Regions from separate parts of the Leeia sp. genome, predicted to be linked through region 3. Evidence: predicted binding sites of a transcription regulator. Region 3 holds the regulator's gene; each other region holds the start of a gene.
The links. The regulator HrcA, encoded in region 3, represses chaperone genes, less so after heat shock. The targets are predictions, from matches to a motif close to ATTAGCACTCGNNNNNNNCGAGTGCTAAT.
Positions count from the first base shown of each region.

Region 1: ACE3O2_RS09605 (co-chaperone GroES) is a predicted target of HrcA. The motif match lies at 6,733-6,761, and genes of this name have one in related genera.
Region 2: rpoH (RNA polymerase sigma factor RpoH) is a predicted target of HrcA. The motif match lies at 5,378-5,406, and genes of this name have one in related genera.

Region 1 covers NZ_JAYREC010000003.1:153,672-164,084, forward strand. Annotated here, with positions in the region: gene argA (amino-acid N-acetyltransferase) at 1-632, opposite strand, end outside; gene ACE3O2_RS09575 (16S rRNA (uracil(1498)-N(3))-methyltransferase) at 653-1,375, opposite strand; gene ACE3O2_RS09580 (inositol monophosphatase) at 1,507-2,307, shown strand; gene ACE3O2_RS09585 (GGDEF domain-containing protein) at 2,341-3,582, shown strand; gene ACE3O2_RS09590 (thiol:disulfide interchange protein DsbA/DsbL) at 3,718-4,347, opposite strand; gene ACE3O2_RS09595 (SPOR domain-containing protein) at 4,421-5,137, opposite strand; gene ACE3O2_RS09600 (adenosylmethionine--8-amino-7-oxononanoate transaminase) at 5,186-6,547, opposite strand; gene ACE3O2_RS09605 (co-chaperone GroES) at 6,852-7,142, shown strand; gene groL (chaperonin GroEL) at 7,197-8,840, shown strand; gene macA (macrolide transporter subunit MacA) at 9,098-10,234, shown strand; gene ACE3O2_RS09620 (MacB family efflux pump subunit) at 10,231-10,413, shown strand, end outside.
Region 2 covers NZ_JAYREC010000003.1:131,302-141,714, reverse strand. Annotated here, with positions in the region: gene leuS (leucine--tRNA ligase) at 1-96, opposite strand, end outside; gene ACE3O2_RS09520 (FecR domain-containing protein) at 260-1,144, shown strand; gene ACE3O2_RS09515 (UvrD-helicase domain-containing protein) at 1,383-3,536, shown strand; gene ACE3O2_RS09510 (hypothetical protein) at 3,656-4,309, shown strand; gene rpoH (RNA polymerase sigma factor RpoH) at 4,481-5,341, opposite strand; gene ACE3O2_RS09500 (YfhL family 4Fe-4S dicluster ferredoxin) at 5,492-5,740, opposite strand; gene rsmD (16S rRNA (guanine(966)-N(2))-methyltransferase RsmD) at 5,792-6,343, opposite strand; gene ftsY (signal recognition particle-docking protein FtsY) at 6,454-7,533, shown strand; gene ftsE (cell division ATP-binding protein FtsE) at 7,538-8,197, shown strand; gene ftsX (permease-like cell division protein FtsX) at 8,194-9,093, shown strand; gene ACE3O2_RS09475 (YicC/YloC family endoribonuclease) at 9,118-9,987, opposite strand; gene ACE3O2_RS09470 (serine/threonine-protein kinase) at 10,152-10,413, shown strand, end outside.
Region 3 covers NZ_JAYREC010000004.1:103,797-114,209, reverse strand. Annotated here, with positions in the region: gene recN (DNA repair protein RecN) at 1-858, opposite strand, end outside; gene ACE3O2_RS11455 (NAD kinase) at 869-1,744, opposite strand; gene hrcA (heat-inducible transcriptional repressor HrcA) at 1,843-2,862, shown strand; gene hemH (ferrochelatase) at 2,907-4,001, shown strand; gene ACE3O2_RS11440 (antibiotic biosynthesis monooxygenase) at 4,006-4,371, opposite strand; gene ACE3O2_RS11435 (DMT family transporter) at 4,382-5,251, opposite strand; gene ACE3O2_RS11430 (CTP synthase) at 5,291-5,986, opposite strand; gene ACE3O2_RS11425 (LysR substrate-binding domain-containing protein) at 6,103-7,044, shown strand; gene ACE3O2_RS11420 (TetR/AcrR family transcriptional regulator) at 7,116-7,712, shown strand; gene ACE3O2_RS11415 (alpha/beta fold hydrolase) at 7,897-8,685, shown strand; gene ACE3O2_RS11410 (ATP-binding protein) at 8,824-10,413, shown strand, end outside.

The DNA.
Region 1 (10,413 bases), on a different contig from region 3:
TCCATGAAGAAAATCAGCTTGTCCGCGTTCAGTTCAGTCGCCACAGCGGTGGCCGTATCCTCCACCGTCAGGTTGAACGCCTCTCCGGTAGGCGAATAACCCAGCGGCGAAATGACCACAATCTCGCCTTCACCCAGCCGCTGCTGGATGGTTTCAACATGCACTCGGCGCACCTCGCCGCTGTACATCATGTCCACCCCATCGCGCACCCCCAGCGGCTGCGCAATCAGGAAGTTGCCACCCGCCACCCTGATACCGGCATTCGACATAGGAGTAGAGGGGAGTCCCATGGACAGGGTGGCTTCAATATCGGCACGCACCACGCCCACCGCCTCTTTCACGCACTCCAGCACGTCGGCATCGGTTATGCGCACCCCGCGATGGTAGTTCAGAGGCAGGCCTTTGGCCTGCACCCGCTGGTTAACTTGGGGGCGGACACCATGCACCAGCACCAGCCGCACCCCCAGGCTGACCAGCAGGTTGAAATCATGGGTCAGCGAAGCCAGCTGACCGCCCGCCACCACATCCCCCCCAATGGCGACTACAAAGGTTCGGCCTCGGAAGGCACGGATATAGGGTGCCGCTTCACGAAACCAAGTCACCATCGGGGTATGTGGCAGCATGCGGCTCATGGACTCTTCCCACTCCTTGTTCAGAAATCGCCCCACAGGGCAGAAATAGCCGCCAGCGCCGCCAGCGCTGCGGTTTCCGTACGCAGTACCCGAGGCCCCAGGGTCAGCGCTTGCCAGCCGTATTGTAACGCGAGGGCCACCTCTTCCTCACTCAGCCCCCCTTCCGGCCCGGCCAGCAACCACTGGCCGGTTGGCGCGGTCTGCTCTCGCAGGCGCTGCGTCGAACCCGGCAGCAGCACCAGCCCACGCTGCCCCGCCTGATGCTGCTGAGCCAACCAAGCGGACAAGGCTTGCGCCTCATGCACCACCGGCACTTGATTGCGCCCGCATTGCTCGCAGGCCGCCTCCACCACCCCCTGCCAATGCGCCTGCTTTTTCGCCCAGCGCTCGGGCGGCAGTTTGACGATGCCGCGACGGGTCAGCACCGGCTGAATCTCCGCCACCCCCAGCTCAACCGCCTTCTGCAGGGTGTAATCCATGCGGTCCCCACTGGACACCCCTTGCACCAGCTTCAGCTGCAGCGGCGACTCCCGTTCCACCGGGTCATGCGCGCCCAGCAGCACCTCGCTCCACTTGTTCGTCATCTGCGTCAAGGTAGCGTGGTACTCGCCACCCTCACCGTTGAACAAGGTCAAACTGTCCTGGGGCTGCAGGCGCAGCACCTGAACATGCCGGTGCACCGTCTCCGGCAAACGCAGCAGCTGACCCGGCTGCAGCGGTTGAGGGCAATAGAATCGAGGCATCGCTGAAATTGCGTAAAGACAGGAAGACTGGCAGTATAAGCCAATACTGAGTCTGGCCTGAACCATGCTGTTGTCCACCCTCCCGCCGCCGTCCTTCCACCCCTTGGCCGTTACCGCGCAGAAAGCCAGCCATGCTTGACCCGGAACGCTATCTTCCTGCGGTGTGTGACCTGGTTCGCACCGTTGCGCACCGTGAGATCATGCCGCGCTTCCTCAGCGGGCAATATGCCCGCAAGGTCGATGGCAGCTTGCTCACAGAAGCTGATCTGGCGACCCAGTCTGCGCTGATTGAAGGGCTGACCCGCATCATCCACTTCCCGGTGATGGGCGAGGAGATGAGCAAGGAAGAGCAGCAACGCTTGTGGCAGGCCGGCGACTCTGGCCTGTGGTGTCTGGACCCGATCGACGGTACCACCAACTTCATCCACGGCCTGCCCTACTTCGCCACCTCGGTCGCCTTGATGCAGCATGGTCGCAGCGTGCTGGGGGTGATTTACAATCCGGTCAGCAATGAACTATTCAGCGCGGTGGCCGGCAAAGGGGCCTGGCTCAACGGCCAGCCGCTGCCGCTGAAGCGCCATGTACCGCGCATGTGTGATGCCATCGCAGGTGTAGAGATCAAGTGGCTCTCCGGCAAGCTGCCAGCCCGCCTGATGAGCGTGGCCCCCTATGGCAGCCAGCGCAATCTGGGGGCCTCTACCCTGGACTGGTGTTATGTCGCAGCAGGCCGCTTTGATCTATATTTACATGGCGGTCAGAAGCTGTGGGACTACGCGGCAGGCGCATTGATCCTGCAAGAAGCAGGCGGCTGCATGTCTACCCTGCAATCACCACAGTTCTGGCAAGATGTGGTCTGGACCCGTTCTGCGGTTGCTGCACTGGATCCTGGCCTGTTTGAAACCTGGCAGAAATGGGTCTGGGCCAATCGCTGACCCGCTGCCGCTATTCAAGGAGGGGAACTGTCGATGCCATCACCGCTGTGGCGCGCAGTAGCCCCTTTACCGACCCCGGCGCTCTGGCTGTGTGTCAATACGCTGGGTGAGTTGCGATGCACTCAACTGAATAAAGCGGCGCAACAGCTGCTGCCCGAATTTGCTACCGCAGAACCCCTCTCCCAGCAATTGAGCCCCCGCCATCTGGTGATCCTGTCGCAGGCCCTGAGCCAGGGTGTCGCACTGGATGCCTTGCGCTTTTTCACCGCCCGCCAGCGCTGGCTGCAGCTCAGCCTCAGCCCGCAAGCCGGTGGCTGCGGCCTCGCCTTGCTCAGTGATATCAGCGATTTGCAGTCCCCACCGACCGACTTGGCCGATGCGCATTGGCTGGAAATCCTCAACTGGCTCCCGGTGGGGCTGGAGGTGGATCGGGAAAACTTTCAGACCCTGCTGCTCAACCGCAAGTTTGTGGAGCTGTTCGGCTATACCGATGCCGATCTGCCCACACTGGATGAGTGGTGGCAACATTGCTATCCGGACGTAGCGTACCGCAATACCGCGCGTGCCGCCTGGGAAACCGCCATCGCGGAAGCGCGCCTGTACAATATCGACATGGCGCCGCAGGAATGGCGGGTACGTTGCAAGAATGGCGAGTATCGGGACATCCAGTTTCACTATCGTGCCATTGGCGACCGTCATGTGCATGTGTACCTGGATGTCAGCGAGCAGCGCAGACTGGAAGAGGAGCTTCGCCAGCAAGCCACTACGGATGCGCTGACCGGCCTGCTGACCCGCCGCCACTTCTTTGAGCAAGGTGCCCTGCGCCTGCAGCAGGCGCAGCGTCAGGGCCATCCACTCTGCGTGCTCATGCTCGATCTGGATCATTTCAAACGGATCAACGACCGCCATGGCCATGCCGCGGGGGATCTGGCCCTGCAGCATGCAGCCGGTCTGCTGCGAGAGGGCTTGCGCATGCCTGACTTGCTGGCCCGACTGGGTGGCGAAGAGTTCGTCCTGCTGCTGGAGCACACCGACGTCGAGCAGGCTCAGCAACTGGCCGAGCGGCTGCGGCAACACCTGCACCAACACCCCTGCCCGTTACCGGATGGCAAAGCCTTGCGCCTCACCGCCAGTTTCGGCGTTGCCCGGATACAGCAAGGAGACAGTCTGGACAGCCTGCTTTCCCGCGCCGACAAAGCCATGTATCACGCCAAGGAATTGGGGCGTAACCGCGTCATGGTAGAGCTTGCCGCATCAGGAAACATCGAGGGATAGGGAAGCGCGGGTGGCATCGCACAGGTACACGCGCCTCAGGTATGGGGTTAAGCCGGGCCCACCCGAAAGGCCCTGCTCATTCACCTGCACACAGGCAAAACGAAGGGAACCGGCAATGCCGGTTCCCTTTCAACATCACGGTGCCTTGCGTGACTGCGCAATCAGCTGGTTCAACACAGCAAACAGCTGGTCTTCACCGCCGGCATCGGTCACCGAGGTCATGAACTTGCCTTGCACCACAAAGGTTGGCACACCCGAGATACCGTAGTCCTGGGTGACTTTGGGTGCACGGTTGGCGTAAGTCTGAACGCCGAAGGAGTTGTACACCCCCATGAAGGTAGCGGCGTTGAGCGGCTTGCCATTTACCTTTTGCTTACCGGCCCAGTCTTTCACCACGTCAGCATCACGCAGCTCAAGCTCTTGCTTGTGAATGGCGTCAAACGCAGGGCCAACCAGTTGCGGCATCTTCAGCGCTTCAATGGTCGCATACAGCTGGGCGTGCTTCTGCATGCCCGCATTCCAGGCCGCATGTACCCGGCGGAACTGTACATCGGCCGGCAGCGTCTTCAGCCAGGCATTGAGTTTTGGCTCCAGATGGTAGCAGTGCGGGCAACCCAGCCAGAAGAATTCAATCACTTCCACCTTGCCCTTGGGAGCCTGCACCGGCATCGGGTTCGGCATATTGATCCACGGCTGCGCCGCCTGGGCCACCAGACTGCCTGCCAGTGCCACGGTAGCCAGCAACCATTTCCATCCTGCTTTCATCACGCTCATCCTCTTGGTTTCAGTTCACGTCTCGCTCAGCCGATCCGGACCTTGTCCCACCGGCCAGGTACCCTTACTTCAACGGCAAGACCGTTGGGGTAATCCCGTTTTGCTGCAAGGTAGCCTTGACCCGGTCAATGTCTTCCTGCTTGTTCAGCGGTCCCACCATCACGCGATGCCATACCCCCTTGCCGGGAATATCCTTGCTGCGGACCGAGGCATCCAGCCCCAGCAGCGCCAGGCGGGCGCGCAGGCTCTCCGCGTCAGACTCATCCTGGAACGAGCCCGCTTGCAACAAGGCGCGCGCGGGCTTGGCGTCAGCCGGTTTCTCTTCAGCCGGTTTGGCATCGCCAGCCTCAGCAGGCTTGGCATCCGCGGGTTTCGCATCTGCCGGTTTGCTGTCAGCGGGCTTGCTGTCTGCAGGCTTGGCGTCTGCCGGTTTAGTATCCGCCGGCTTGCCAGCAGGCGTGGAGGCACCTTGTTCGGTCCCCGGCAAAATTTCAAAGAATTCAAAGTCCGGCTTGCTGGCCGGCTTGGGCGCATTCGGGTCGGCCACAGCCACACCATTGGCTTCTGGCTTGGGCAAGCCATCCGGTACGGCAGACGCCCCTACCTGCAGGCTGGAACCTTGACTGCCCAGCAACTTGCGGTTGACCAGATAAACCCCGGCCAGGGAAATGCCAATCCCCAGGAACAAGCCAATGACAATCCCGGAAAACAGGCTGCTGCCCCCTTGGCGATTGCTGCCGGACGGACGAGCACGCGGGGTATTCTTGTGGTCTCGGCTCATTGATCCTCCAGTTGGCCGGTTAGCGCGGACAGTCCGCACGCTGGGCGATTATACCGTTTTCATGCGCACGCCGCATGGGGCCCCCATCACCTCCAGCAGTGCATCATGGGTCGCCGCCACCAGGTGCTCGGCCTCCTCATCCGTCAGCACATAAGGGGGCATCCAGTAAACCGTTGGTCCCATCGGGCGCAGCAAAAGTTCACGCTTGAGTGCCGCCGCAAACAGCAGCTGGGCAAAACCGGTCGGCGCGTCCTCCACCTCAAAGGCCCAGATCATGCCGCCCCCCGTCTCCCCCGCCTGACGGAATTGCCGCACAAAGGGCAAGGCACGAATGGGCTCCGCCAAATGGTTAATGCGGGCCGCCAGCAGGCGATTTTGCGCAAACACATCCTGCTGCTCAAACAGGGACAGCGTCGCCAGCGCGGCCCGGCACGCCAGCGGATTGCCGGTGTAGGAGTGCGAATGCAGGAAGCCCCGACTGACATCATCATGGTAAAACGCCTGATAGATCGTGTCCCGACTCAGCACCACCGACAGCGGCAAATAGCCTCCCGTAATGCCTTTGGACAGCAACAGCAGGTCCGGCCAGATGCCCGCCTGCTCACACGCGAAGAAGGTGCCGGTGCGGCCACAGCCTACCGCGATTTCATCGGCAATCAGATGGACCTGATACTGATCGCACAAGCGGCGCAACTGCTGCAAGTACCACGGCCCATACATCGCCATGCCGGCCGCCCCCTGCACCAGCGGCTCGACAATCACAGCCGCCACCTGACTGTGGTGCAGAGCCAGATAGTCCGCCATCGCCCGGATGGCCCGCGCGGCAACGGTCTCCGGAGCTTCTCCCGGCGAGGCCAGCCGCCGGTCCGGTGACGGCATGGCGACACCGGCACGCAGCAACGGGGCATAGGTATCGCGAAACAGCGCCACGTCGGTGACCGCCAGCGCGCCCAGCGTTTCACCATGGTAGCTGTCCGTCAGATGCAGGAAGCGAGTTTTCTCCGGCTGACCGACATTGCGCCAGTAATGAAAGCTCTTCTTCAACGCCATCTCGGTCGCCGAGGCACCATCCGAGCCATAGAAGGCGTGGCCCAATACGCCACCGGTCAAGGCAGACAGGCGCTCGGAGAGCTCGATCACCGGGGCATGGGTAAACCCGGCCAGCATCACATGCTCCAGCTGGTCCAGCTGGTCTTTCAGCGCGGCATTGATTGCCGGATGACCATGCCCGAACAGGTTGACCCACCAGCTGGATACGCCATCCAGATAGCGCTTGCCGTCAAAGTCATACAGCCACGCGCCCTGCGCCCGCGCCACCGGCACCAGCGGGAAGGTTTCATGCCGCTTCATCTGGGTGCAGGGGTGCCACACCGCCTGCAGGCTGCGCTGCAGCCATGCCTGATTGTTCATTACACCCTGCCCTGCACACCTGTTCATCATGGGGCTGGATTGTAGCATGCCCCTCTGCCCCCCCTGTCGGGATGCCCTGTGGCATTCAGTGCGGATTCAGCCAATGTCGGGGCATGGGGTGGCGGCTCGCCTGTGATAAAAATCTCACAGCCGCCCTCTTGAAAAGGGTAAAAGCCGCCCATACCATTAGCACTCGCCACGGGGGAGTGCCAAAACGTGTTTGCGTATCAGGCACTCAGGACCCGCATCTTTCTGTAACGAGCGGTAGACCGTCTCGTTTTTTGTGAATCAGGAGAGTTGGATTATGAAAATTCGTCCGTTGCACGACCGTGTGATCGTCAAGCGTCTGGAAGCCGAAGAAAAAACCGCTTCCGGCATCGTTCTGCCGGGCAATGCTGCCGAAAAGCCAGACATGGGTCTGGTGGAAGCCGTTGGCGCAGGCAAGATCCAGGACAACGGTTCCGTGCGTCCGATGAGCCTGAAGGTGGGCGATAAGGTGATCTTTGGCAAGTACAGCGGCCAGTCCGTGAAAGTGGACGGCGAAGAACTGCTGGTGATGCGCGAAGAAGACGTGATGGGCGTGGTGGAAGGCTAAGCCTCCCGCAACCGCAACGTCTCATAACTCATTCCAATCCGGAGAGAAACGAACATGGCTGCAAAACAAGTTAAGTTCCACGACGAAGCCCGTGCCAAGATGGTGGTGGGTGTCAACGTTCTGGCCGACGCCGTCAAGGTGACCCTGGGTCCGAAGGGCCGCAATGTGGTGCTGGACCGCTCCTTCGGCGCCCCGACCATCACCAAGGACGGTGTGTCGGTGGCCAAGGAAATCGAACTGAAGGACAAGTTCGAAAACATGGGCGCCCAAATGGTCAAGGAAGTGGCTTCCAAGACCTCCGACGTGGCCGGTGACGGTACCACCACCGCTACCGTGCTGGCACAAGCCATCGTGCAGGAAGGCATGAAGTACGTGGCCGCCGGCATGAACCCGATGGACCTGAAGCGCGGTATCGACAAGGCTGTGGCTGCCCTGGTTGAACAACTGAAAGGCATCAGCAAGCCGACCACCACCTCCAAGGAAATCGCCCAGGTGGGTTCCATTTCCGCCAACAGCGACGAATCGATCGGCAAGATCATCGCCGACGCGATGGACAAAGTGGGCAAGGAAGGCGTGATCACCGTTGAAGACGGCAAGAGCCTGGACAACGAGCTGGACGTGGTGGAAGGCATGCAGTTCGACCGCGGCTACCTGTCCCCGTACTTCATCAACAACCCGGAAAAGCAGATCGCAGCGCTGGACAACCCGTTCATCCTGCTGTTCGACAAGAAGATCAGCAACATCCGTGACCTGCTGCCGCTGCTGGAGCAAGTGGCCAAGTCCGGCCGTCCGCTGCTGATCATCGCTGAAGACGTGGAAGGTGAAGCCTTGGCCACGCTGGTGGTGAACACCATGCGCGGCATCCTGAAGGTGGTGGCTGTCAAGGCCCCAGGCTTCGGCGACCGCCGCAAGGCCATGCTGGAAGACATCGCCATCCTGACCGGTGGCACCGTGATCGCTGAAGAAGTGGGCCTGTCGCTGGAAAAGGCAACCCTGGCTGAGCTGGGTCAAGCCAAGCGCGTGGAAGTGGGCAAGGAACTGACTACCGTGATCGACGGTATTGGCCAGGCTGATGCCATTCAGGCTCGCGTGGGTCAAATCGATCGCCAGATCGAAGAAGCCACCAGCGACTACGACCGCGAAAAGCTGCAGGAACGCAAGGCCAAGCTGGCCGGTGGCGTGGCCGTGATCAAGGTTGGCGCAGCCACCGAAGTCGAAATGAAGGAAAAGAAGGCTCGCGTGGAAGACGCGCTGCACGCCACCCGCGCTGCAGTGGAAGAAGGCATCGTGCCGGGCGGTGGTGTGGCCCTGCTGCGTGCCCGCGCCAACCTGGGCAAAGTGGAAACCATCAACGGTGACCAGGAAGCCGGTGTGAAGATCGTGCTGAAGGCGATCGAAGCCCCGCTGCGCCAGATCGTTTCCAACGCCGGCGACGAGCCGAGCGTGGTGATCGCCAAGGTGCTGGAAGGCAAGGGTAACTTCGGTTACAACGCCGGTTCCAGCGAATACGGCGACATGGTGGAAATGGGCGTGCTGGATCCGACCAAGGTCACCCGCTCCGCACTGCAGTTCGCTGCTTCTGTGGCTGGTCTGATGCTGACCACCGACGCCATGGTAGCTGAGCTGCCGGAAGACAAGCCGGCTGGCGGCATGCCGGGTGGCATGGGCGGCATGGGTGGCATGGACGGCATGATGTAATCTGCTGATCCTGTTACCGGATCGACCCGACTGCTCACCGTAAGTGGGCAGTCCACACAGAGGGGCTGGTGGAAACACCAGCCCCTCTGTGTACATCCACCCGCCCAATAAAAGCTTATCTCAGACACGCTGTCACGCTCATGAGCCGATCTACAGCATGGCAGGCGTATTTTTTTAGGGCAGCCTAAGGGCACTTTTGGCATACTGCACGCACTTGATCCAGCCTAGGCTGGTGCTAACCCGGTTTTGATTCACCCATGTCCAGACTCAGCAAGCTGTTTACCCGGTATTGGAAGCGTGCATTGATCGTCACGATCATCTTGCTCGGGGGCGTATACGGCTATCGGCAATGGACCTATGAGCCACCGCAGGAATACCTGACGGCACCAGTGGTACGCGGCGACCTGGAGCAGGCGGTTCTGGCCACGGGCACGTTGCAGGCGCGTTACCAGGTGGATGTGGGTGCACAGGCTTCCGGTCAGTTACGCAAACTGTGGGTCGATGCCGGCAGCAAAGTACAGCAGGGGCAAGTGCTGGCGGAGATTGATCCCCAGCTGGTCGAGAGTGACCTCAAGTCGGCACTGGCACAGCGTGATGTGCTGCAAGCCCAGCTGAACAGCCGGCAAATCGGGCTGCAGCTGGCCCGCAAAGAGTTGCAACGGCAACAGGGTCTGTGGCAAACCGAAGCGACGGCACGCAAGGAGTTGGAAGCCGCCGAAGCCCAGGTCCGCCAGGGTGAGGCCGATACCGAAGCGCTGAAAGCGCAGATTCGCAACGCCCAGATCAATATCGATCGTAACCGTACAACACTGGGTTATACCCGCATCACCGCCCCTATTAGTGGCGAGGTGGTGGAAATCGTCACCCAGCAGGGCCAGACCGTGATTGCCAGCCAGCAAGCACCGGTAATCCTGCGGCTGGCAGACTTGCGCGAGATGACCGTGAAGGCGCAGGTTTCCGAAGCTGACGTGATGCGGCTGACGCCCGGCATGCCGGTCTACTTCACGGTGCTGGGTGCGCCGCAGCAACGCTACTGGGGCAAGCTGCGTACCGTATTGCCGATGCCGGAGCGGATCAATAACGCGGTGTTTTACCGCGCCCTGTTCGAGGTGCCCAATCCGCAAGGCAAGCTCAAAGTAGACATGACGGCTGAAGTCAACCTGTTGCTCGCGTCTGCCAAGCAAGTGCTGAACATCCCGCTGTCCGCACTGGGGGCCCGTAATGCCAAGGGGCTGCATGCCGTCAAAGTGCTGAGTGCCCAGCATCAGGTGCAAACCCGCTGGGTCCGCCTCGGCATGCAGACCAATACCCGGGCGCAAGTATTATCTGGCCTGAAAGCGGGCGAACTGGTGATTACAGGCGGCGGCGAAGGGGCCGCGAGCGTGGCGCCATGAGTCAGCCGCTGCTCTCGCTGCGCGAGGTCAGCCGCCGGTTCCCGGCTGGCGAACAGGACGTCACCGTACTGGACCGCGTCTCGCTGGACATCCATGCTGGCGAAATGGTCGCCATCATCGGCAGCTCAGGCTCCGGCAAATCCACGCTGATGAACATCCTCGGCTGTCTGGATCAGGCC
Region 2 (10,413 bases), on a different contig from region 3:
GCGGTTCGGGTCTTCCACCACCTTGAAGGTCTGTGCGGCTTGCCAGTGGGCCTGAGCGGCCGGTTCAATCTCCGCCGGGCGGTATTGCTCTTGCATGGTGCGGTCTGTCCTTGCGTGCTGGGGGTCGCATCCGCGCGCATGCTTTCAGCATGGTTGGACTGGCGGTTTTGGCGCGACACCGTCATGATGTAAAGTGTTGATTATACCCACAGCGCTGCCAACTCTGGCAGTCTGCTAACGCGAATGACAGGAGACCTGCATGAATGCCTTGCAACGATTGGGTTTGCTCGCCGCTTTAGCCATGCCCATGGCCGTTTTCGCTGTGCCTGCCGTGCAGGTGGCCAGGCTGCAGATGCCCGCCTGGGTGCAGCATGCCAATGGCAGCCGTCAGGCGCTGACCCCGGCAACGGTACTGAAAGCGGGCGACCTGCTGCAGACCGGTACCGGCGGACGAGTGGAATTGCTGCTGAGTGAGGGCAGTACCGTCAAACTGGGCGAGCAGGCCCAGTTCAAGGTGAGCAGTGTGGTGCCTGCCGAGGAAAACCAGGGCCTGTTTGCCGCTTCGCTGGATGTGCTCAAGGGGGCGTTCCGTTTTACCACCAGCAGCTCGCAGAAGCTGGCGCGGCGTGATGTCAGCATCCGGGTGGCCACGGTGACGGCGGGCATTCGCGGCACCGACTTGTGGGGCAAATCCGATGAAGGGCGCGATCTGGTGTGTCTGATTGAAGGCAAGATCGGGGTTAGCCACGCAGGCGGCGCGTCTGCCACGCTGGACCAGCCCTTGCAGTTCTATGTGGCCAACCGGGGCAGCCAGCCCGAGCCGGTGAGTTATGTTGACCGTAACAAGCTGGAAACCGATTGGGCACCGCAAACCGAAACCCAGTCTGGCCGGGGCGTAGCTGTGGTGCGGGGTGACTGGTCGCTGTATCTGGCAGCCTATCCGAAAAAGGCCGTCGCGCAGGCGTTGGTGAGTACGCTGGATGAGGCGGGTATTCCGGCTGTAGTGCAGCAGCGCAAGTTCAAGGGCCGCGCGGTGTATCTGGTCAGCGTGCCGGACTTTGACAGCGAAAGTGATGCCAACGCTGCGGCCTCGCTGGTGCTGGGCGTGGTGCCAGAGTTGCAGCCCAAGGCCGGGCTGCGCTGAGAGCCGGTTCATCGTCTGCTGCGCGGCGCCGATATGGCGTTGAAAATGGCTTCGGAATGCTCATTTACCCCGAGTAAACTCCGCTTCCTTAGCCGTTTTCGCCTTGCCTCGGCCCCGCTGGCAAGACCATAAACCTGGCTCTGAGCGGCATTATTAAATAGAACGAGCGTTCTTGCCGGGTTTGCCCTTACAATACGCGCATTGTCCTGATCGGGGGTGGTAGCACCCCCTGCTTGTCATGCGTGATGATTTTCTGTCCGGACTGAATCCGGAGCAACTGGCCGCGGTAACCCTGCCGCATGAGTCGGCCCTGATCCTCGCCGGGGCGGGTAGCGGCAAGACCCGGGTGCTGACCACCCGCATTGCCTGGCTGGTGGACAGCGGGCTGGCCAGTCCCTTTGGCCTGATGGCGGTGACCTTTACCAACAAGGCAGCGCGGGAGATGCTGACCCGGCTGACCGCCATGCTGCCCATCAATACCCGGGGCATGTGGGTAGGTACCTTCCATGGGCTGTGCAACCGGCTGTTGCGCGCGCATCATCGTGAGTGTGGTTTGCCTGCGGCGTTTCAGATTCTGGACATGCAGGATCAGCTGGCGCTGATCAAGCGGGTGATGCGTGCCTTGAATGTGGATGAGGAGCGTACGCCACCGCGCCAGGTACAGCAGTTCATCAACAGTCAAAAAGAAAGCGGCATCCGCGCCAGCGCCTGCGAGAGCTATGATCCGCAGACCCGCCGCTATATCGACGTTTATGGCGAGTATGAGCAGCAATGCCAGCGCGAAGGCGTGGTGGATTTTGCAGAGCTGCTGCTGCGGGCGTACGAATTGCTGTCACGCAATGCCATGCTGCGGGAGCACTACCAGCAGCGCTTCCGCCACATTCTGGTCGATGAGTTCCAGGATACCAACCGCCTGCAGTACCAGTGGCTGAAATTGCTGGCCGGGCCGGATACCGCCATGTTTGTGGTGGGCGACGATGACCAGTCCATTTATGCCTTCCGTGGTGCCAATGTCGGCAATATGCGTGATTTCGAGCGTGAATTCCGCATCGGCAAGGTGATCCGGCTCGAGCAAAATTACCGATCCTTCGGCAATATTCTGGACGCTGCCAACGCGCTGATCGAAAACAATGAAGGCCGTCTGGGCAAGCAATTGTGGACGGCTGCCGGACCCGGCGAGCCGGTGCGGGTATTCGAGGCGCTGACGGACCAGGACGAAGCGCACTTCATCGTAGAGGAAGTGCGGCAGCTGCACCGTGAGGGTACGGCGCTGGCCGACATGGCGGTGCTGTATCGCTCCAATGCGCAGTCCCGCCTGCTGGAGCATCAATTGTTTGCGGCCGGGGTGCCGTACCGGGTGTACGGCGGGCTGCGCTTCTTCGAGCGGCAGGAAATCAAGCACGCACTGGCCTACCTGCGGTTGACCGCCAACCGGGATGATGACGGTGCCTGGCTGCGGGTGGTCAATTTCCCGGCGCGAGGCATCGGTGCGCGTACGCTGGAAGCGGTGCAGGTGGCGGCGCGGGAGGGGGGATTGTCCCTGTGGGCCAGTTGCTGCAGTCGTCCGCCGGGTGGCACGGCGGCCAACAAGCTGGCGGTGTTCGTGCGCCTGATTGACGAATTGTCTGCCGAGATTGCCGAGTTGCCGCTGCCAGAAAAGATCGACGCCTTGCTGGACCGCAGCGGCCTGCGCGATTCCTACCGCGCCGAGAAGGATGGTGAAGAGCGGCTGGAGAACCTGGAAGAACTGGTCAACGCGGCGCAGAACTTCCAGTACGAGGTGGAAGGCGGCACGGTTGAGGATTTTCTGGCGCATGCCTCGCTGGAATCCGGTGAATTGCAGGCCGAAGTGGCGCAGGATGCCCTGCAGCTGATGACGGTGCACTCCGCCAAGGGGCTGGAGTTTGACGCGGTCTGGGTCTGCGGTCTGGAAGAGGGGCTGTTTCCGCATGAAAACAGTCTCTCCGCCCACGATGGTATCGGTGAAGAGCGCCGCCTGATGTATGTGGCGATTACCCGTGCCCGCAAACGGCTATACCTGACGCTGGCGACGCAGCGTCAGCTGTACGGCCAGACCCGCTACAATCTGGCAAGCCGCTTCCTGCGCGAGATACCTGAGCCGCTGACGCAGTGGCTGAACCGTCGCCCGCCCAGCAGTGCAAACCATGGAGGCTACGCAGCACCCCGCGTGCAAACCGGCGCTGCCGTGTATGCGGGTACGCAAGACCTGCAAGGCTTTCGCATTGGTCAGAGTGTGAAGCACGGCCGCTTTGGCCAAGGGGTGATCGTGGCAGCTGAAGGCTCGGGTGACGACGCACGGGTTCAGGTCAACTTCCCGGAGGCGGGCGTAAAATGGCTGTTGCTCAGCTATGCTCGGCTGGAAGCCTGCTGAGCGTGTTTTATCAAGGTTAAAATCGTTCAACTCAGTTGGTTAACAAGGCCGGCGGTTTACCTATGCTTTGGCCTTGCAGCCCGCTGGTTAACTCATGCGTTGGGAATTTCGGAGGTTGAATGCCAGAGTACAAGGACATTGTCGCCATACTAGCGACTCTCGTAGCTTCATTCGTTGGTGCTTGGGTGGCGTTCTCCTTGGAAAGTCAGCGGCGCGATCGTGAAACTCGAGATCGCAACGTCGGGGCTGGTAGCCGGGCTCTGTACACGATATTCAATCTCTGGAACACGCTTGAGCAATACCGTAAAGAAGCCCTTGAGCCTTGCCGCGGTCGCGCCGACGCTTGGCTCAACCTCGCTGCACATCCAGCTCTTTCCGTGGGTGAGCACCGGTTCCAGGCGAGCGATCTTCAGTTTTTACTGCAGAGCGACCATGCACAGACGTATGCAGGTCTTTTTCTTGAGGAGCAGCGATTTGCGCTTGCGATTCAGTTAATTCGCATACGCTCAGAGCTTGTACTGAACGAAGTCTTTCCCAAGATGGCTGCTGCGGGCTTCCCTGTGGGAAGGAAAGTCGCACAGGACGATATTGAGCAAGTCCTTGGAATCGACCTCACTCACAAGCTCAAAGAGATAACAGCGTCCATCTACAAAAATGTTGATGAAGATCTTTTGTCACTGGTTGCACGGCATGACGAATTGCGCTCGGCGATCAAGAAGCTCTACCCTAACCAGAAGGTTATTCAGGTTGTGTTTTCCTTGCCGCAGACATAGCGCTTAACTGGGCGCGCTACCGGAGTAGCTGCGCCATATTCCTTTTACCACCTTTCATACCGGCTTTGTAGTTCCTTGCTGCCGTGCTCGGTTAACTTCATCGTTAACATCGGTGGGGCGAAAAGCTAGGCATTAGGCAGGGCGTTTTTTTTATGGGCGAAACCAGATGGCTTAGTCCACCAGCGCGATCAGCTGCTGTCGCATTTTCTGCAGGGCTTTTTGCTCGATCTGGCGAATTCGCTCGGCGGAAACGCCATACTCGGCGGCCAGCTCGTGCAGGGTGGCGCCGCTGTCATCGCTCAGCCAGCGTGATTCCACAATGTGGCGGCTGCGTGCGTCCAAGGTGTCCAGCGCCGCAATCAGGCCTTCGCCGTGCAGGTGGGCGATGGCTTGCTGCTCCAGCCGGGCGGTGGGTTCGTTGCGGGTATCGGCCAGGTAGGCAATCGGAGCCTGCTGGGCGTTGTCGTCATCCGCTTCGGTAGGCTCCAGCGAAATATCCTGACCGGACAGACGGGTGTCCATCTCCATCACGTCGGATGCCTTCACCCCCAGCTGCTCGGCGATATCCTGCGCCTCACGCTCGTTCAGGGCGCTGAAGCCGGATTTCATGCTGCGCAGGTTGAAGAACAGCTTGCGCTGGGATTTGGTGGTCGCCACCCGGACCAGACGCCAGTTCTTCAGGATGAACTCGTGAATCTCGGCCTTGATCCAGTGCACGGCAAAGGAGAACAGACGCACGCCCCGGCTGGGGTCAAAGCGCTTGACCGCCTTCATCAGGCCGATATTGCCTTCCTGGATCAGGTCGGCCTGCTGCAAGCCGTAACCGGCATAGCTGCGGGCGATGGACACCACCACCCGCAGGTGCGACAGCACCAGCTGGCGGGCAGCCTCCACATCGTTGTGGCGGTGCAGGCGCTCAGCCAGCGCCTGTTCCTCTTCCTGCGTCAGCAGGGGGAACTGGTTGACGCTGTGAATGTAGCTCTCCAGATTCCCCGTCGAAACGGTTAGCGGGATGACCGCAGTGGACGTCATGGATGTCTGCCTTTCTGCTTTCGGGTCTGACAAAATATTAGCACTCGGGCAATGAGAGTGCCAATCCTGTCAAAAGTTCAACCCCCGTAGGGGAACCTGGAGACAGGATGGCGACTGCAACAACAACGGTTTTGAATCAGGCGGCAAGGCTCAGGCAGCTTGCAGCTTCTCGTATTTGACCAGCAGCACTTCCCGGGTCTCGACGTTGTCCGGGTCGTGCGGAATACAGTCTACCGGGCAGACTTCCTGGCACTGCGGCGTATCGTAGTGCCCCACGCACTCGGTGCAGCGGTTCGGGTCGATCTCATAGATTTCCGGGCCCTGCGAAATGGCCTGATTCGGGCACTCCGGCTCACAGACATCGCAGTTGATGCATTCATCCGTGATCATTAAAGACATAGTAATTTCCTCAACTATTCAGTTCGATTCTGGCACGGCCTGCCGCGTCAATCAAGCGGGCTGGTCGGACCGTTGCAGCAAGGCATAGCTGACCCGTCCTGCCTTGCCTTGCCGCTGTATGGTCCATTCGGCAGGCAGCTCGGGCAAATGTTCACCTTCGATATACAGCCGCCCTTCCGGCTTCAGCCGCGCAGCCGCCAGGGGCAGCACAGCGGGCAGCAGGTTGGCGGCAAACGGAGGGTCCGCAAAAATCACATCAAACTGCTCGCTGGACTGGCGCAACCATTGCAGAGCATCACCCGGCACAATGTCGATCTGCTGTGCCTGCAGCAACTGGCGATTCTGCTTCAGTTGCCGTACCACGCTGTGGCTCAATTCCAGCGCCACCACCCGTGCAGCATGGCGGGATGCCGCCTCAAAAGACAATGCACCGCTGCCGGCAAACAAATCCAGGCAACTTTGTCCGTGCAGGTCTTGTCCCAGCCAGTTGAAAACGGTTTCCCGCACCCGGTCTGAAGTCGGGCGCAGGCCGTCACCGTCCGGAAAGCTGAGCAGGCGGCGGCGCCATTGCCCGCCGATGATGCGTACCTGATTGCGTAACATGCGATGTGCAGTCCGGGCGCGATGAAGTAGCGCGCCGGGGCCGGGCTCCCGTACAATACGTCATTTGCATGCCCGAACGGTCGGGCGGCAAATTGATCTAATAAAACAGGATATTATACCCCGATTGCGTGTCATCCGTTAAGCAGGATCAAACAGACGCCGGTCGCCACGTATCGGGACAGAAAGCCACGATGTTCAGTTTCTTCAAAAAAGACAAGCCCGCAGCCGATCCCGCCGTCAGCCAGCCTGAGGCCCCCGCGACCGAAGATGTCCCCAAACTGGGTTGGGCGGCCCGGCTGAAGCAGGGGCTGACCAAAACCCGTCAGCAATTCACCAAGCAGCTGGCGGGCCTGTTTGGTGGCGGCCAGATTGACGAAGACCTGTATGAAGAGCTGGAAACCGTCTTGCTGACCGCCGACATGGGCGTGGATGCCACCCAGACCCTGCTCAAGACCGTGCGTGACCGGGCGACTCTGCGTGAGTTGAAAGACCCGCGCGCGTTGAAGCAGGAGCTGCAGGAGGCGTTGACCGAGCTGGTGCTGCCGCTGGAGCGCCCGCTGGACATTTCGACCCACCATCCTTACGTGATCATGATGGTGGGGGTGAATGGTGCCGGCAAGACCACCTCGATCGGTAAGTTGACTCATTATTTCCAGTCCCAGGGCAAGTCGGTGCTGCTGGCCGCGGGTGATACCTTCCGCGCTGCAGCCCGCGAGCAGTTGATGGCTTGGGGCGAGCGCAATGGCGTCACGGTGATCGCGCAGGACGGTGGTGACCCGGCTGCGGTGGCGTTTGACGCCATCAATGCCGCCAAGGCGCGCAATATTGATGTGGTACTGGTGGATACCGCCGGGCGCTTGCCGACCCAGCTGCACCTGATGGAAGAGATCAAGAAGGTGAAGCGGGTGGTCACCAAGGCCGAAGGCAGCGCGCCGCATGAAGTGCTGCTGGTGCTGGATGCCAATACCGGGCAAAACGCGGTCGCGCAGGTCAAGGCGTTTGACGATGCGCTGGGGGTAACCGGCCTGATCCTGACCAAGCTGGATGGTACCGCCAAGGGCGGCGTGATTGCCGCGATTGCCCGTAGCCGCCCGGTGCCGTTGCGCTTTATCGGGGTTGGCGAGCAGCGCGACGACCTGCGCCCTTTTGTGGCCGCCGACTTTATCAACGCCCTGTTCGACGACGAGTAAGCCCATGTCGTTCATCAAGCTGAGCCAGGTCAACAAGCGCTATCCGGATGGTCATCAGGCACTGAGCAATGTCAGCTGCGAGGTGGCGGCGGGTGAAATGGTGTTCCTGACCGGCCATTCCGGGGCTGGCAAGAGTACCCTGCTCAAGCTGCTGGCCGCCATTGAGCGGCCCACTTCGGGTAGCGTGCTGGTAGGCGGGCAGAATCTGGCGGCGCTCAAGCCGTTCGCCATCCCTATCCTGCGGCGCAATCTGGGTCTGGTGTTTCAGGACCACAAGCTGTTGTTTGACCGTAGCGTGTTTGATAACGCCATGCTGCCCTTGTCCATCATTGGCTACCCGCCGAAAGAAGCCGCCAAGCGGGTGCGGGCCGCGCTGGACAAGGTGGGCCTGCTGAGCAAGGAAAAAGCGTTGCCGATTACCTTATCCGGCGGCGAGCAGCAGCGGCTGTGCATTGCGCGGGCGGTGGTCAACCGTCCCAGCATCCTGCTGGCCGATGAGCCGACCGGCAACCTGGATGCTCAGTACGCCGAAGACATCATGCAGCTGTTTACCACCTTCAATCAGGTCGGCACCACCGTGTTGATCTCTACCCATGACGAAGCGGTACTGTCCCGCTACGCCAACCGACGCCTGCACCTGGAGCAGGGGAGGCTGGTGGCATGAAGGCATGGTGGTGGGCACATCGCAAGGCGCTGTTCAGTGGCCTGCGCAATCTGCTGAGGCAACCGTTTGCCCTGCTGCTGACATTGAGCATGATCGGGGTAGCACTGGCCCTGCCGACGCTGCTGTGGGTCATGCTCAGCAATGGTGAGCGGGTAGTGGCCCGCTTGCCGGTGCAACCGCAGCTGACCCTGTTTCTCAAGCCGGAAGTCAGTGCGGATGCGGCCAGGCAGCTGCAGAAGCAGATTGAGGCCAGCGGCGGTGTCAAGGTGCAATGGATCGGACGCGATGCCGCGTTCAAGGATCTGATCGGCCGCGCCAACCTGGCTGAGCTGGGCGATGCCTTGCCGGACAATCCCTTGCCGGACGCACTGGTGTTGCAGTTTGCCGATCCAGCGGCACCGGCTCAGCAGCAGGCGCAGTGGGCGGCACGCCCGGAGGTGGCCGAGGTGGTGCATGATGCCGCCTGGGTGGAACGGCTGGTGGCGATTACCCAGCTGGGGCGCAGCCTGATCGGCTGGTTGAGTGCGCTGCTGGCGATCGGCCTGCTGGTGGTGATGGGCAATACCGTGCGGCTGCAGATCCTGTTACGGCGGGACGAGATTGAAGTCAGTCGCCTGATCGGTGCCACCCGCGCCTTTATCCGGCGGCCTTTCCTGTACTTTGCCGGGCTGCAAGGCATGCTGGGCGGTGCCACCGCCTGGGGAATTACCGCGCTGGCCACCTGGCAGCTGTCAGCGCCGGTGCTGCATCTGGCGCGCCTGTACGGTACCGAGCTGACCCTGGCCTACCTGCCGTGGTGGCAAGGGCTATTGCTGATGGCTGCAGCCGGGGTACTGGCCTGGCTGGGGGCCTGGGTGGCGGTGACCCGCCACCTGCTGCAACTGGACCATCGCTGAACCGAGGCGCCGCAATGTCGGCGCTTACTCGATGTTCTGCACCTGCTCGCGCATCTGTTCGACCAGCACTTTCATGTCCACCGAGGTCTGGGTCAGCTCCAGCGAAGCCGCCTTGGAGCCGAGGGTATTCGCCTCGCGCTGCAGTTCCTGCATCATGAAATCCAGCCGCTTGCCGACCACGCCACCTTGCTTGAGGATGCGGCGCACTTCGCTGCAGTGTGCGCCCAGGCGTGACAATTCTTCGTCCACATCAATCTTCTGCGCGAACAGCGCCAGCTCCTGCTGGATGCGCTGATCGTCCGCCTGGCCGAAGACTTCCTGCAGGCGCTCCACCAGCTTCTGTTGATAAGCCTGGACCAGCTGCGGCATCTTCGGGCGAGTGGCTTGTGCCAGCGCTTCGATGCCTTCCAGCCGTTCACGCAGCACGTCCGCCAGCTTGGCACCTTCCCGCTTACGAGAAGCGACAAAGTCCTGCAGCGCCTGCTGCATGGCTTGCTGCAAGGTACGGCTCAGCCGCTCGTTATCGACCTCGGTAGCGGCCATGACGCCGGGCCAGCGCAGGATATCGGAGACCGACAGGCCGCGCGCGCCCCCAGCCTGTGCCAGCACGCGTTGCTCGGCGGCCAGCAGGGCGCTCACCATGCGGTCGTTGACCTCCAGCGCGGCTTGGGCATCAGGTCGGGCGGTGAGGTTGATACGGCATTCCACCTTGCCCCGGCTGATGGCGCCGGACAGCGCTTCCCGCAACAGCGGCTCGAAGGCGCGCAGCTCTTCCGGCATGCGGAACACGGCATCGAGGAATCGGTTATTGACCGCCCGCAATTCCAGCGTCATCATGCCCAGATCGGTCTCTGCGGTCACGGACGCGTAACCCGTCATGCTGGCGATCATCATGCTTCCTTTCTGCTATACCGGAGTGTGTGGCTCCGGCTTTACAAGGGGTTGGCGAACTAAGACAATGCGACAGTCATGCCGGGAGTGGCGGAGCCCTCCTGTTTGCAGCTGCCATACCGTCCGGTAACCGGACCGGTCACCGAACACGAATCTGGTTAGAGGGCATGGGGCAACAAACCAATCAACCGCTGCCGCGCGGTTATCAGCTGCTGAATTATACCATCGTGAAGCCCCTCAGCTCGGGCGGCTTCAGTATTGTCTATCTGGCGCACGATGAGAGTGACCAGCCGGTCGCCATCAAGGAGTATCTGCCCAGCTCGCTGGTGCTGCGCACTTCGGGCGATGTGGTGGAACCCTCCAATGCCGATTACCTGCCCACCTTCCGCTATGGCCTGAAGTGCTTCTTTGAGGAAGGCAAGGCGCTGG
Region 3 (10,413 bases):
GCGCAGGCTGTAAGCGGCTTCCTGCAACTGGATGGTGGCACTGTCCAGCAGGTCAGCCGCTTCCATCAGGGTGGGGTCAATCTTTGCCAGCTCTCGGATGTGCCCGGCCAGATGGTGCAGGGGGGGCAGCATGGCCTGCTCACTCTCCATCAGCAGTGCCACGCCATTTTGTGCGCCCTCCAGCAGGCTGGCGGCGTGGCTGAGCCGGGCGTGATCTTGCAGCAATTGCTGCCAGGCGTCCGGGGGCAAGGCCACCGGGCTTAATTCCTGAATCTGCCAGTCCAGCCGGGACAAGGCTTGCTCTCGCTCGGCTTGTTGCCGCTCGGCATCCTGCAGGGTTTGCAGGGCTTGCTGCCACTGTTGCCAGGCGGCACGTACGGCCTGCAACTGGGCCTCTGCACCCGCGTATGCATCCAGCAGGCTACGTTGGGCATCGGCCCGTAGCAGCGATTGATGGGCGTGCTGACCGTGAATGTCGATCAGCTGTTCGCCCAGCTCGCGCAGTTGCTGCACGGTGGCGCTGATACCGTTGATAAACGCGCGACTTTTACCTTGTCTGTCCAGCGTGCGACGCAGCAACAACGGCTCTCCGGGCTCGTTTGCCAATTCCTGAGATGCCAGCCAAGTCTGGACTTCCGGCAGCTGGCTGAGGTCAAACTCGGCGCTCAGGTCAGCCTTGTCACAACCCTGCCGTACCAGCGTACTGTCCGCGCGGCCGCCCAGCAACAACCCTAGCGCATCAATCAGCAGCGATTTGCCGGCCCCCGTTTCCCCGGTGAGCACGGTAAAACCGCTGGAGAAGGTCAGTTCCAGCTGGTCGACAATCACAAAGTCACGGATGGTCAGCAGGGTCAGCATGAATACAGGCTCAGAGCAGTTGTTCGCCCCAGTGCAGCTTCTGGCGCAAGACATCGTAGTAGTTGTAGCCCAGCGGGTGCAGCAGGGTCAGGGCGCGTTCCGAGCGGCGGATCAAGACCCGGTCGGTTTCCTGCAGGTCAACATGGAACTGGCCATCGAAATGGACCCGGCTCTCAAAGCCCCGCAGCAGCACAAACTCAATCTCGGCCCGGTCGCTCACGGCGATCGGTCGGTTACTCATGGATTGCGGGCAAATCGGCACCAGTGCCAGCGCAGGTACAGAAGGGTGCAGTATGGGGCCGCCAGCGGCCAGTGCATAGGCGGTGGACCCGGTCGGTGTCGACACAATCAAGCCATCGGAGCGCTGGCTGTAGACAAACTGGTTGTCGATGAAGATCTCAAACTCGATCATGGCGCCAAGTGCGCCACGACTGAACACCACATCGTTGAAGGCGCTGCCGCTGGCGATGACGGCACCATCACGCATCACGGTGGTTTCCAGCAGCATGCGCTCTTCGGGTACAAAGCGGCCTTCCAGCATGCCCTGAATCACAGAGAGCATGCGGTCCAGCGGAACGTCGGTCATGAAGCCGAGCCGGCCCTGGTTGACGCCAATGATGGGTACTTCATATCCTGCCAGCAGGCGGGCGATACCCAGCAGGGTACCATCGCCACCAATCACTATTGCCAGGTCTACCTGGCTGCCGATGGCATCCCGCTTCAGCAGTGGAAAGTCGTGCGCGTGGCCGGTGGGGACGGCTTCACCATCCAGATAGACGGCCAGACCTTGCTCGCGCAGGAATTCGGCCAATTGCAGGACCGACACCAGAACATCCGGTGTGCGGCGGCGTCCAATGATGGCAATGCGCGGGAACAGTTTGTTCATGCCGGCATTAAAGCACAAGCCGGGGAGGGCGACCAGCGCTTGTCATGGTCGCCCGGGCGGGGGTGACCACGGCCCGAAGTTTGTGGTAAATAGAAAGCATGCTGAATCCACGTGCCCAATTGCTGCTGAAGACCCTGGTTGAACGTTATATTGCTGACGGTCAGCCGGTGGGCTCACGCACCTTGCTGCAGCTGTCCGGGCTGGATCTCAGCCCGGCGTCAGTGCGCAATGTCATGGCACAGCTGGAGGAGCTGGGCTTCATTGCCAGCCCGCATACCTCGGCAGGCAGGATACCCACGACATTGGGCTACCGCTATTTTGTGGACACCCTGATGACGGTCAGCTCGGAGTCCGGCGAGGTATTGCGCCAGCAACTGGCATCGCAACTGCACCCGGATAGCCCGCAGCGCCTGATGAATACCACCTCGCAGTTGCTGTCGGAATTGACCCGCTTTGCGGGTGTGGTGGTGACCCCCAAGCGCAAGAATCTCGCGATTCGCCATATTGAATTCCTGCGAATGAGCCCGCAGCGGGTGCTGCTGATCCTCGTCGCCACCGATGGCAGCGTACAGAATCGCTTTCTGCAAACCGACCGCGACTACTCGGCGGCTGAATTGACCGAGGCCGCCAATTTCCTTAATCAGCACTATGCTGGCTGTACCTTTCTGGTGATGCGTGCCCGCTTGCAGCAGGAGCTGCAGCAGTTGCAAAGTGATATGACCGCATTGATGAGTACGGCATTGGCAGTGGGCGAGGCTGCGCTGGCGGAGGAAGAGGAAGAGGTTGTGCTGTCTGGAGAAGGTAATCTGCTGTCCAGTTCCGACTTGGGCGGCAATCTGGAGCAGATGCGCCGTCTGTTCCAGGTGTTTGAACAAAAGACCGTCTTGCTGCAATTGCTGGATGTTAGCCAGCGGGCGCAAGGCGTGCAGATTTTCATCGGCGGTGAGTCCGGCCTGTTGCCACTGGACGATTGCTCGGTGGTGGCGTCACCCTATGAGATTGATGGTGAAGTGGTCGGCACCCTCGGTGTGATCGGGCCGACCCGCATGGCTTATGAGCGGGTGATCCCGATCGTGGACGTCACCGCCAAGCTGTTATCCAATGCCCTGTCAGGCTGAGTGCGCTTGCGACAGCCTGAGTTGTCCCCTTACTGAAAGTGACCATGTCCTACCCGATCGCCGAACCTGCCTTTCAGCACCAGCACGCTGCCCGTGTCGGGGTGTTGCTGGTGAACCTGGGTACGCCGGAGGCCCCCACGCCCAAGGCGTTGCGTCCCTATTTGCGGCAATTCTTGTCGGATCGTCGGGTCATCGAGATTCCACGCCCGGTCTGGTGGTTGATCCTCAACGCCTTCATTCTGCCATTCCGCCCACGCAAATCGGCGGAGAAGTACGCCACCATCTGGACCCCGGAAGGCTCACCCCTGAAGCTGCACACCGAGAAGCAGGCCAAGTTGCTGAAAGGCTTGCTGGGTGACCGGCTGGGAGATCATGTGATGGTGGGCTGGGCCATGCGCTATGGCAAGCCGGCGGTGGCCGATGTCCTGGCCGAGATGAAGGGCAAGGGCTGTGACCGCATCCTGCTGCTGCCCATGTACCCGCAATACGCGGCGAGCAGTGTGGGGTCTGCCATGGACGAAGTGTTCCGTGCCTTGCAAGGCATGCGCAACCCGCCTGAGCTGCGGGTGATCAAGCATTTTCATGATGAACCTGCCTATATCGAGGCGCTGGCAGACAAGATACGGCGGCATTGGGCGTTGAATGGGCGGGGTGACCACCTGCTGCTGAGTTTCCATGGTGTGCCGCGTTTCACGCTGGACAAGGGCGATCCCTACCATTGCGAATGCCTCAAGACCGGGCGGTTGTTGCGTGAAGCGCTGGGTTTGCCCACCGAGCAGGTGACGGTGGCTTTCCAGTCCCGCTTTGGCAAGGCAGAGTGGCTAAAGCCCTACGTGGTCGATAGCCTGAAGAAGCTGGGCAAGGCCAAGGTCGGCAAGCTGGATGTGATCTGCCCTGGCTTTGTGGCGGACTGCCTGGAAACCCTGGAAGAAATTGCCATGGAAGGCAAGGCCACTTTCCTGTCAGCGGGGGGCGGCGAATTCCGCTACATCCCGTGCCTGAATGAGGACGCGCCTTTTATTGCGGCGCTGGCCGGTCTGGCTGAGCGCCACATGCAAGGCTGGGATCTGGCCAAACCCGATCCCGCCGTGCTGGAGCAGCGGCGGCTACAGGCCAAGGCGGCAGGCGCCGAGGCCTGAGCGTTCAGCGAAGGGGCGCCAGCACCCCATCGGCTTGGCGGGCGAAGCCATAGGCCCGTTCCACCTTGCACACCCGGGTGGCCATCACTTCGTACCATTTCTGTTTGCCCAGCTCACGGGCGATGACATGCTCAGCCTGCTCTCGCCAGGCCTGGATGCTGGCTTCATCCTGCCAATAGGACACCGTGATGCCAAAACGGTCATCGCCCCGCACGGACTCTACCCCCAGATAACCCGGTTGCTGCGCGGCCAGCGCCACCATGCGGCTGGCCATTGCGGCATAACCTTCGTCACCCTCGTGACGTACGGAACTGAAAATGACCGCGTAGTAAGGGGGCTCAGGCAGGCGGGCGACGGGATCGTGTGACATGGACTTTCCTTTATTTGCGCAGCATCAGTACGTTGCCAGACAGGCACAGGGCCATGCCGAAAAAGGCAGACAGATGCCACTGATAGTCTTCAAAAAAGGTGGACAGCAGCAGCGCCACCAGCGGGATCAACACCCCGGCGTAAGAGGCTTTGGCAGGACCAATGCGCGCAATCAGCGTCAAGTAAGCGCCAAAAGCCAGCACTGAGCCAAAAAAGGCCAGATAGAGCAGGGACGACACATAAGGTACGGTCAGCGGGATACTGGGCACATGCCCCTGCAGCAGGCTGACCAGTAGCATGGTGCCCGCGCCATAGGCCATGCTGACAGCGTTGCCCGACATCACGCCCATATTGTCGCGGGCATTGCGCGCCGACAGCAGATTGCCCGCACTGGCAAACAAGGCCGCCAGAAGCCCCAGTCCTATCCCCTGCAGGGTTTTGGCGTCGCCGCGCAGGCTTTGCAGCTCCGGCAGAAAGACCAATGCTACCCCAAGCATGCCCAGTAACGCCCCACCTGCTGAGCGACGGGTGATGGGGATCTGGAAGAAAACGCGGCTGCCGAGCAGATTGACGCCAATGATGGCGGTAAACAGCACCGCCACCAGGCCGGAGCTGATGTGCATCTCGGCCAGATAGATCAGTGCATAGTTGATGCCATACTGGCACAGGCCCAGCAGGAGCAGCCAGCCATGCTGCTGCAGCGTGAAGCGGACCGGCAACTTGCGCCACCCTAGCCACAGCCAGAGCATCAGGCTGGCCAGCCCAAAGCGCCAGGCCAGCGAGACGGTGACCGGCACCGTACCCAGCTGGAAGGTGATGGCAATCCAGGTGGAGCCCCAGATCAGAATGGTGGACAAATAGAGTTGCCAGGTTTGCATCATTTTCTTTCATGATCCGGCGGCACAGGCCGCCGGGGTAGATCAGCGTTGCTGCATGGCATGAACCAGACCCGCAACAGGTGGGGGCAGGATGCCTTGCAATGCGCTACGTTCAGGTTGGAACAGGCTGGCAATGAAGTAGGGGTGGCCCTGCAGCTCAATGGCACGTACCTCGCCCGCATCGTCGTGCCCCACGGCACGCAAGGGGCCCTGTTGCAAATGCGCGGTCAGGCGTGGGCTCGGCCCATAATTGCAGCGGAAGCCTTCTTCAATCCGGGTGCGACCGTATAGTCGGGCCAGCTGGCTGTTTTCTGACAGCATGATGCCAGCTTTGACATCAATCAGGCTACAGCTGAGGCGGCTGATGACCGCGTGGGGCGAATCCGGGTCGATCTCGGCATGGGTCGCCTCGGCCCAGCCCAGCACATGGCGTGCGTACTCCAGCAAGGCGTGCTGGAAGCCGCCACAGCTGCCCAGAAACGGGATGTGCTGTTCTCTGGCGGTGCGGATGGCCAGCAAGGCACCCGCTTCACTGCGATAGGGGCTGCCGGGCACGCACCAGATACCATGAAAATCATTGAACAGCGCGGGGTGATCAATCTCATCGGTAGTCAGCCAGTGCGACTGAATGTCGTGGCCACTGGCCTCCGCGGCCAGCTGCAAGGCCACGGGGATGGCCTGATGGGCCGTGATGTCTGGTGAATAGTCGCCTACAAGGGCAACCCTCAGCGTTTTCATGGGGATTTCCTGTCTGGTCTTGTTCAAGGGGTTGGCGACGTCGCAGGGATGAATTCTGGCGGGCTGGGCGCACCGGAGCAAACGGAATATACTGTTACACTGCATAAATTCTATTCATGAACATGGCTCAATCCCCACTCGAGCTGCGCCACTTGCGCACTTTGCTGACGCTGGCGCGTACTGGCAGCCTGACCGACACCGCACGGGAACTGCACCTGACCCAGTCCGCCATTTCTTATCAGATCAAGGCGCTGGAGGCGCATTACGGCTGTGCCCTGTTTGCCCGCAAATCGGCGCCACCCCGGTTTTCTCCCGCGGGGCAACGACTGTTGCAGCTGGCCAGACAAATGCAGCAGGCACAGGCCGAGGCGGAGCAGGACCTGCAAAGGATTGTCCGTGCGGAGGCTGGGCAACTGCGCATCAGTGTGGCCTGTCATTCCTCATTTGACTGGCTGCTGCCCGCCAACGAGGGATTCCGCGAGCGTTGGCCTGATGTGTCACTGGATTTCCTGCTGGGTTGGCAGGCGGAGCCGGTGGCCCTGCTGCGCGAACACAAGGCGGACCTGGTCATCCTGTCTGAGCCGATCCAGCCGCAGGATGTGGTGCTGCACCCCTTGTTTTCCTTTGAGATTGTTGCGGTACTGCCCAAGGCGCATCCCTTGCTGCAGCGGGCGGTACTGGAACCGCAGGACTTTATCGGCGAAACCCTGATCAGCTACCCGCTGCCCGACCATCGGCTGGATCTGGTACACAAGGTGCTGCGCCCGGCCGGGATTGAGGTGCGACGTCGTACGGTGGAGCTGACGGCAGCCATCATCCAGCTGGTGGCATTGCGACAGGGTGTGGCGGCGCTGCCCGCCTGGAGTGTCAGTGACTATGCGGGCAAGGGCTACGTGGAAACCCGGCGCATTACGGCTGAAGGCTTGCGTTGCGACCTGTTTGCAGCCACCCGGGCGGCGCAGGCAGATGAGCCCTTTGTGCAGGACTTTCTGCAGGAGGTTCGGCTTGCCGCTGCAGAGCGCGTGACACCGGTGGCCGCTGTGATGGCGGAGAGCTAGTTCGGGCTGGATATAGATATTGAAAAGATCGAACGATCGTGCTTTAATTGGATTTATTGAGGTTGGTTTCCATGGGAAAAGGTAGTAACACTCGGGCGTTGATCATACGGACTGCCATGCAGGTCGCCAGTGAGGTGGGGCTGGATGGTTTGACGTTTGGCGATCTGGCCAAGAAGCTGAAGATGTCGAAGAGCGGCCTGTTTGGCCACTTTGGCTCGCGAGAAGAGTTGCAACTGGAGGTCATGGCCCAGTCGTTGCAGGAGTTTGGCGAGGTGGTGGTCAAGCCGGCCATGAAGCAACCTCGCGGTATCCGGCGCCTGCGTGCCTTGTTTACCGGATGGCTGGAAGAAGCAGCCTTGCCCTGCAATTGCCTGCTGGCGGGCGCTGCGTTTGAGTTTGAGAAAAAGCCGGGGCCGGTTCAGGATGCGGTGTTCAGCCATTATCGTACTTGGCAAGGCTTTATTGAGAAAGCCACCCTGCTGGCTGTAGAGGAGGGTGAGCTGCCTGCGGATACCGATGCAGAACAGATTGCCTTTGTGACGCTGGGTCTGGTGTTTGCAACCTATGTGTACCGGGGCCTGGAAACCACCGAAATGGTACGAGAGCGCACCACCCGCAGTTTTGAGCACATGCTGCAACAGCCACCCAGGTTACCTGCAGCCCGTTAGCATGTTTTGACCGGATTAACCCTGATCACGGGTTAATCCCTCTTTGAGTAAAGAGAGGATCACCATGTCATCCAACAGTGACGTCGCTTACATCAAAAAAAACACGAACGTTCGCACTAATAATAAAAGCGCTACCCTTGTAAAACGCCTGATCCCCTGGCTGAGTGCGCGCTATCCCGGCTACATGAGTCGTTGGGCACTACGGCAGTTCACCACGCCGCCCAAACCCCAGGAAACGGCAACACAACGCCAATGGCGTGCCAAGGCCGAGGTGATTCCGCTGTGGCATGAGCAAAGTCGCTGGTTGAATACCCCACAACGGGGCGGGCAGTTGCTCCGCTGGGGGCAGGGTGAGCGAAAAATCCTGCTGGTACATGGCTGGGGTGGCTGGGCGACACAGTTTGCGGCCTGGTTGCCGCCATTGCTGGCCAGTGGCTGTCAGGTGCTGGCGCTGGACATGCCGGGGCATGGTGAATCGCCCAAGCGCCAGGTCACCCTGTTTGATTTCATGGCTGCGCTGCGGCTGGTGGAGCGGCTGATCGGGCCGGTAGATGCCGCAGCGGGTCACTCGCTGGGGGCCTCCGCCTTAACCCTGACGGCAGCGGAGGGATGGTCCGCCGGGCGGCTGGTCATGCTGGCGGCAGCTGAGAACATTGAGATGGCACCTCGCCAGTTTGCGCGTATGGTGGCGTTGCCAGACAACATCCGCCTCAACATGCAAGAAGCGATGGCGCAGCGGCATGGTGTGTCGTGGCAAGAACTGGATGGTCGACTCATTGCGCACAATGCCCGTTATCCTGCTTTGGTCATTCATGATCGCCAGGACAAGGAAATCCCCTATGAGCAAGGGGTGCAGCTGGCTGCACGCTGGCCCGGCGCGCAACTGGTGACCACTGAAGGGTTGGGCCACCGCCGTATCTTGCAAGACAAGGGCGTGATGCAACAGGCCATTGATTTCATGCTGTTGGACTAGCAAGGTGTCGCCAAGCATCGGAACGGCGTCTACACTTGCAGCATGCGGTTTCTGCACCGTTCCTCTTTTGCTGATGATCACACCGCGTCTGGCCAGATGCCCAGGCGGAGGTGGCGTCTTGCCTCCAGCTGGACGCAGGTGCTGGCGTACGGCGCACTGCTGACCAGTGTTCTGGTGCTGGTCGGGTGGCTGATGTCGCTACTCCTGTTTGGCAAAGCCGTGCAAGGGTGGTGGGGGCTATTGGCCTTGCCCGGTTTCGGCATCGGCCTGCTGATACTAGCGCTGGGTCGGGAAAACCGGCGTCTGAGGCAGCGCCTGCGTGAGGCTCGTCAGCGCGAGCAACGTCAGCAGGTGTTGTTTGATCTCTCCATCGACTGGGTGTGGGAGATGGATGCGGAGTATCGGTTTACCTACATCGAGGCGGGCATGGGGGCCGCAGTCCGCTTGTCGCCTGAGGGTATCCTGGGCAAAACGCCGTGGGAGCTGCCCTATCTTGGCCCCTGCAATGACTGGGGTGCCTTCCATGAGGTGTTTGCAAGGCGGCAGGCGGTGCAACGACTGGAGCTGATCCGCCAGCGTGATAATGATCCCCCCAGCTATGTAGCCATCAGTGGTATCCCGGTGTTTGATGCTGCCGACCAGTTTACCGGCTGGCGCGGCATTTCACAGGACATTACCGCGCAAAAACGGGCCGAAGTGGCTCTGCGCCAACACCGGGACCAGTTGCAACGCACGGCGGATGCGCAGACCGAGCGCCTGATGGCCGTATTTGATGCCAGCCCTATGGGGATGGCGCAGGTGATCAACCGGCACTTCGTGATGGTCAATCAGGCTTTCCTGGAGCTGTTTGGCTGGCCTGCTGAACAGATGTTGGGGCACTCGACCCGCATGGTTTTTGAAAGTGATGCGGCCTTTATGGACGTGGGGCAACGCGTTACGCCGGTCCAGTTCTCCGGGCTGACCCATACCGTCAATACCCCTTTTGTCCGGGCTGATGGCCGGGTATTTGACGGCGTGGCCTATGGTCGGGCGATTGACATTCATGACCCGTCCAAAGGCCAGATGTGGTTATACCAGGATGTCTCCGCGGAACGGGAGGCCGCCGCAGCACTGGCGCGCAGCGAGCACGCCTATGAAGAAGCGTCCAGCATTGCCCACATTGGGCATTTTCGCTGGAATGTCAGCGAAGGTGTCATTTGGTCGGCGGAGACGTTTCGTTTGCATGGCTTTGATCCGGCTGAGCCTACTCCGGACTTGGACCAGATTTTGCAGCGCATCCATCCGGAAGATGCAGAGCATTGGTTCCGCTTGGCGGCACTGGCGGTGGAAGAGGGCCTGACTTGCGACTATCACTATCGCGTGGTGCACCCGGATGGCAAGGTTTTGATTCTCAAAGAGTGCAATCGCCTGCTGCTGGATGAGTTTGGTAACATCGTGGGCCAGTTTGGAACGGTGCAGGATCAGACCGAGATTTTTCAGGCCGAAGATGCCTTGCGACTGGCGCGGGATGAAGCCGAGCAGGCCAATCGTGCCAAGTCTGTATTTCTGGCCAATATGTCACACGAGTTGCGCACGCCCATGCACGCCATCCTCAGCTTTGCCGAGCTGGCCGCTGACCGGCTGGACAAAGCGCCCGCAGAGAAGATTCAACATTACCTTGGCAACATCCGTCAGGCGGGGCAACGCTTGCTGGGATTGCTGAATGACTTGCTGGACCTCTCCAAAATG